DNA from 2 places in the Sphingomonas sp. R86521 genome. Region 2 is predicted to be linked to the other one. Evidence: riboswitches for the same ligand, from Rfam matches in the RefSeq annotation. Region 2 holds a riboswitch; the other holds the start of a gene.
What was found. Region 2 has a riboswitch for cobalamin ahead of SJY20_RS11100 (TonB-dependent receptor plug domain-containing protein). Riboswitches for the same ligand answer to the same signal wherever they lie in the genome.
Positions count from the first base shown of each region.

Region 1: it holds a riboswitch for cobalamin, as region 2 does, so the genes downstream of both, metE (5-methyltetrahydropteroyltriglutamate--homocysteine S-methyltransferase) here and SJY20_RS11100 (TonB-dependent receptor plug domain-containing protein) in region 2, are expected to answer to the same signal.

Region 1 is NZ_JAXHBY010000001.1:1,757,322-1,760,510, forward strand. Features, by position in the region: partial or broken gene metE (5-methyltetrahydropteroyltriglutamate--homocysteine S-methyltransferase) at 1-1,357, opposite strand, end outside; cobalamin riboswitch at 1,463-1,691, opposite strand; gene SJY20_RS08230 (TonB-dependent receptor) at 1,777-3,189, opposite strand, start outside.
Region 2 is NZ_JAXHBY010000001.1:2,387,926-2,391,114, forward strand. Features, by position in the region: gene paoC (aldehyde oxidoreductase molybdenum-binding subunit PaoC) at 1-558, shown strand, start outside; gene SJY20_RS11090 (queuosine precursor transporter) at 721-1,449, opposite strand; tRNA gene SJY20_RS11095 (tRNA-Arg) at 1,509-1,585, shown strand; cobalamin riboswitch at 1,664-1,888, shown strand; gene SJY20_RS11100 (TonB-dependent receptor plug domain-containing protein) at 2,070-3,189, shown strand, end outside.

The DNA of each region.
Region 1 (3,189 bases), 630 kb from region 2:
GGACCTCAGCGGTCTGCGGGAACGATCCGATCGTCGTGGTCGGGAATGCCGGCAGGTCGATGACCGCGGCCTGTGCGACCTTGCGTATCGGGTAACGCGATTGCCGATCGCGCATCGCCGGCGTCGCTGCGGCGATGCGCTCCGCGACCGCCTGGTTGTGGACGAGCGGGGAGGTCCTGCGGTTGGCGACGGCTTGAGCGGATGCTGCCAGCTCGGTCGCAACCGTGTCGCGGCCCTCGTTCAGCGCGCGCTTCAGGATCGCGAGCTCCTCGATCTTCTGAACGGCGAAGGCGAGCCACTGAGTCACCTCGGCATCGAGCTTCCGTTCCAGCGCGAGGTCGACCGGGGTGTGGAGCAACGAGCAGGACGGCGCGAGGATGACGTCGCGGGTCGCGGCGATCGGGGCGAGCCGGGCGAGGAGATGTTCGAGATCGGCGCGCCAGATGTTGCGGCCATCGATGATCCCGAGCGACAGCAGCAGCGACGCCGGTGCGGTCTTCAGCACCGCGTCGATCTGATCGGGCGCGCGTACCAGATCGACATGCAGCCCCTGGACCGGAAGCGCGGTGGCGAAACCGAGATTGTCGCCGAGGCCGCCGAAATAGGTGGTGAGCATCACCTTGACGCCCGACCGCGACAGCCGGGCATAGGCGCGGGTGAGCGCGCTGCGCTGGCGGTCGTCGAGATCGAGCACCAGCACGGGCTCGTCGATCTGCACCCATTCGGCACCTGCGCGCGCGAGATGGCCGAGGATCACCGCGTAGAGGCCGAGTACCTCCTCGAGGAAATCGAACGGATCGACATCGCGGCCCTTGGCGAGGCTGAGCCAGGTGACGGGGCCGAGTAGGACCGGCCGGGTTTCGAACCCTTGCGCCTTGGCCTCGCGATATTCGTCGACGATCTTGAGCGGGTTCAGCGCCAGTTTTTGCCCGGCGGCGAGTTCGGGGACCATGTAGTGATAGTTGGTGTCGAACCACTTGGTCATCTCGCAGGCGGTCAGGCTCGCGTGGCTATGGCCGCAGCCTTCGCCGGCGTCCGTGGTGCCGCGCGCCATTGCGAAATAAGTTGAGAGATCGGCCTGGCCATCGCCGGCGCCATAGCGGTCGGGGATCGCGCCGAGCATGACGCTGGTGTCGAGGACGTGGTCGTAGAGCGAGAAGTCGTTGGACGGCAGCCAGTCGGCACCGAGCGCGCGCTGTCGCGTCCAGGCGGCGGTGCGAAGGCCGGATGCGGCCTGCAGCAAGTCCGGTTCGGACGACTTGCCCGCCCAATAATGTTCGAGTGCGGTTTTCAGTTCGCGGCGTGGGCCGATGCGTGGAAAGCCCAGTGTGGCAACAGTGACGGTCATGGTCTTCATACCCCGATGAAGGGCGAGGAAGACGGATGGTCACAGGCATCGACACGCGTCCGGACAGGGCCCGGCCGTGCGCATGCAAGCAGCCAGCCCGGGATCCCCGCCGGTGGACGTTATCGCGTCGAAGGCAGGTCTCCTGGCTCACGGGTCGTAACGACGGTCTGGCCTTCCCAGCGGTTCGCACCGCCAGTGACACTCGATGACCGCCGCTCGCCGCTTACAGTTGCGGGGGCAGCGCCGGCATAGGATCTGGCTCCTGAAAGGAGATCCGCACCGGCTTCCCGTCTTAGCTTCGGCGCGCTCTCACGGCCGAAGAACCTTGACGCGACGTGTGTCCCAGCTTCGGCGAGCGGGGTCAAGCGTCATATAAAGAATTCTTTATATGACGCTTTGGGGGTGTGTCGGAGGTCGTCCGGACGGTGCTAGAACTTGTACCGCGCGCCGGCGAAGAACTGGCGGCCGGTCTTCGAATAGACCTGCTGGTCGCGCAGGCCGACGCCGTCCCAATAGCTGGTCGCCTGGTTGGTCAGGTTGATCGCGTCGAACGACAGCGTCAGCCCGTCGGTCAGCTTGTACGACAGCGAGGCATCGACGTTGGTGGTGCTGTACGACCCCGTATAGTCGGCGAGCCCCGAGCGCAGCGGGACCTGGCGGACATATTCGTCGCGATAGGCGAGCGAGACGCGCGCCGACAGTCGGCTGTCCTCGTAATAGAGCGTCGCATTGGCGGCGTTCGGCGACACGTTGGTCAGCGGCGCGATCAGCGTCGGGCCGTTGGCATTGGTGGTCAGGATGTAGCGGATGTTCGACTTGATGTGCGTGTAGTTCAGGATCGTGCCGAAGTTCGACAGGAAGCTCGGCAGGAACGTGAAGGGCTGCTGGTACTGCAGCTCGAACCCCTTGATCTTGCCGCCGGTGGTGTTGACGTACGACGTGATGTTGGTGGTGGTGTTGGGGTCCTGAGACGCGGTCAGCAGGCCGAGCGGCAGGCCCGCTGCGGCATAGGTCGTGGTCGAGCTGATCTGCTGCACGAAGCTGGCGATATCCTTGTAGAAATAGCCGGCCGACAGGATCGCGCCGGGCGCGAAATACCATTCCGCGCTCGCGTCGATATTGGTCGCGCGGTACGGGTCGAGCTGCGGATTGCCGACGGTCGCGGTGAACGGCGACTGTGCGGTGCCGATCGAGCCGCCGGGCGTCAGGAAGCCGAGCGAAGGCCGCGACATCACGCTGGCGGCCGCGGCGCGCACGGTGATCTTCGGCGTGATGTCGAGCGCGGCGTTCAGTGCGGGCAGGAAGTCGTCGTAGTTGCGCTTGACCCGCACCAGCGTGCCGGTGCCGACAAAGCCGCGCGAGCGCTGATAGGTCTTGGCATAGCGGAGGCCGGCGTCGCCGCGCAGCGTCATGCCGTTGGCGAGCGCGATCTTCCAGTCGAGCTGGATGTACGGGCTGATATCCTGCTCGACGACGGCGCGGTTGTCGCCCTGCGCACCGGTGCCGACGCTACCGATCCGGAAGTCGCCATATTGGTTGATGCAGTAGCAATCGACATTGTACGCCGCCATGATCTTGTCGATGTCGGGCACGATGAAGCTGTTGCTCGACCCCTTCGGGATACCGATCGTGTCGATCGTGATCGCGGGCAGGCTGACATCGGCCATGCTCAACCCGGCGGAGGCCAGCGTCGGGATGACCGTGGTGCCGGCGATGCGCTGCTGGCGTTCGGAGATGAAGGTGAAGCGCTTGGCGGCGATGCCGATCTTGCCGGTCAGTTCGTCGGTCAGCTCGTATTTGAAGTCGACCTTCAGGTTGCGCAGCCGGTTGGTCACGCGCGA
Region 2 (3,189 bases):
GTGCGCTCAGGCAACCGCTCGATCTCGCTAGCGGAAGCGGCTGGCGACGCCGGGCTCTCGGCAGAGGACGCGATCGAATACGGCGACCTGGGCAAGAAGTACCAGCAGTCGACCTTCGCGGGTCATTTCGTCGAGGTCGGTGTCGACATGTACACCGGCGTGGTCCGCATCCGCCGCATGCTCGCGGTCTGCGCCGCCGGGCGCATCCTCAACCCGAAATCGGCGCGCAGCCAGGTGATCGGCGCGATGACGATGGGCGTCGGCGCCGCGCTGATGGAGGAACTCGCGGTCGACAAGCGCTTCGGCTTCTTCGTCAACCACGACCTCGCCCAGTATGAAGTGCCGGTCCACGCCGACATCCCGCACCAGGAAGTCGTGTTCCTCGACGAGGTCGACGAATTCTCCTCGCCGATGAAGGCCAAGGGTGTCGGCGAACTCGGCCTCTGCGGCGTCGGCGCCGCGATCGCCAACGCGATCTACAACGCCACCGGCGTGCGGGTGCGAGACTATCCGATCACGCTCGACAAGCATCTGGCGAAACTGCCCCTGGTCGCGTGAGCGTGTTTATGGGGTGACGCCACCCCGCACACAACCCCGGCGGAGGCCGGGGCCCAGTTGAGGGACGAAGGTAACGAAGCGCGCTCTTTCGTTACGACACTCTTTCCAACTGGGCCCCGGCCTCCGCCGGGGTAGTCGCTTTTACGACGGTGCCTCCCGTGCCTAGACCCCGGTCCGAAACGGCGAAAAGTCCGTATCCCGGTCGAACACATCGACCCCCTCGCGCGCCTTCAACCACCCCACCGCAGCGTAGGTAACCGGCGTCAGCACGACCTCCCACCCCACCTTCAGCGCCCACTGAGTGAACAACACCGTGACGACCAACGCCGGCGTCCATCCCGCCGCCCCCCAGAACGCGAGCGGATAGAAGATCAGGCTATCCACCCCCTCGCCCAGCACCGTCGACCCGATCGTCCGCGACCACAAATGCCGGCCTGCGGTCCAAACCTTCATCCGCGCGAGCACATAGGAATTGACGAACTCGCCTGCCCAGAACGCGCAGACGCTCGCCGCCACGATCCGCGGCACCTGCCCGAACACCGTCGCGTACGCCGCCTGGTTGGTCCATGTCGGTGCCGGCGGCAGCGCCACCACGATCCACGCCATGAACGCCATGAACACCACCGCGGCGAACCCCGCCCAGATCACGCGCCGCGCCCGCGCGTAACCATAAACCTCGGTCAGCACGTCGCCGATCACGTAGCTGACGGGGAAGAACAGGATTCCCGCTCCGAACGGCCAGTCGCCCACGACCGGCAGATGGATGACCGCGACCTTGCCCGCGCCGATCACGTTCGACAGCAGCAGGATCGTCACGAACGCGGCCATCACGAAATCGTAGTAGCGAAACTGCGCCGCGCTCGCCGCCACGGGTATGGGCTGGTCTTTCATGGTCACGACTATGATCGCGGTTCCAAGCCCGTGCAATCCGCGCTAATCGACCATCGTGCGCGCCCGTAGCTCAGTTGGATAGAGCAAGGAGCTTCTACCTCCTCGGTCGGGGGTTCGACTCCCTCCGGGCGCGCCAATTCCCCCACGTTTCAAATCCGATTGGCCGCCGCCGAACTTTGCGATAGGGCGAGCGTCGGACCACGGTGAGACCCGCGGTCCGAATGATTGCGCCGGTGCCTCGAAAGAGGCTTAATTGCGGAATGCGGTGCGGACGGCTCGCCTGTCCAACGCCGCGGCTGTCCCTGCAACTGTAAGCGGATAGCGAGATATGCACGCCCGGCGTTCGCGCCGGGCAGCCACTGGGTCCATCGACCTGGGAAGGCGCGTATCGAGCATCGACCCGTGAGCCAGGAGACCTGCCGGCGCTGTCGCTCATGCTTTGGTCCAGGGGATGGCCCAGGCACGGACGAACTCCGTTCGAGCGACGAACTTGCGGCCGGGGTCGCAGGCGGGGGCGAGGCAGCCGGGCGTTCGCGTCCGTTCGGTCGTGTCGGCTCCGACGTTCGCGCACGCGAGAACGACCCCAGTCGCGTCGTCGAAACGACGCGGGGGACCTGTTCATGAAGACCATTTTCGTATCAATGCTGGCGCTCGTCGCCGCCACGCCCGCGCTCGCGCAGAGCGATCCAACCTTGCCGACGCGCGATGCGGAGGGGAACGAGATCGTCGTCACCGCCTCGCGCTCGGGCGACGGCACACAGGTCCGCGACCTGCCCGCCTCGATCACGCTGATCGACAACGATGCGCTGCAGCAGCGCCAGACCCGTATCCTGTCCGATGTGCTGCGCGACGTTCCCGGCGTCGCGGTCAGCCGCACCGGCGCGATCGGCGGGATGACGCAGGTCCGCATCCGCGGCAGCGAGAGCAACCATGTCCTGGTCCTGATCGACGGCATCAAGGCGTCCGATCCGTATAATGGCGAGTTCGATTTCGGCACGCTGATCACCGACGAAGCCGCCAAGGTCGAGGTTCTCCGCGGCCAGCAGTCCGCGCTGTACGGCTCGGACGCGATCGGCGGCGTGATCCAGTACATCACGCTGACCGGCCGCGAGGCGCCCGGCATATCCCTACGCGCCGAGGGCGGATCGTTCGGCACCGCATCGGGCGGCGCGCGCTTCGCCGGCGCCAGCGACACGCTCGACTATGCACTGTCGAGTTCGCTCTACCGCACCGACGGCACGCCGACCGCGCGCGACGGCGATCGCGACATCGGATCGACCAGCATCGGCGCCAGCGCCAAGGTCAGCTGGACGCCGTCCGCGATCTTCAAGCTGACCGGCGTCGGCCGCTACAGCTACACCGATGCGCAGACCAACAACTCGGCGCTCGACGGCCCGCTGTTCGGGTACACAGTCGACAGCCCCGGCGTGCATTTCCGCAACGACGCATTCTATGGCCTCGCCCGCGCCGAACTGACGCTCGCCGACGGCCGCTGGACCAATGCGCTGACCGGCCAGTTCGCCGACACCACGCGGAAAAGCTATACCGCCGCCGGCCTGGACTTCGGCGACAAGGGACAGCGCTACAAGGGATCGTTCGAGAGCAGCTACCGGCTCGACACCGGCAAGCTGGTCAGCCGCATCACCGGCGCGGTGGATTTCGAACGCGAGCAGTTCCGCAACACCACGCCGTCCGAATTCGCATTTCAAGGCCGCCGTTCGACCGAGAACTGGGGCTTCG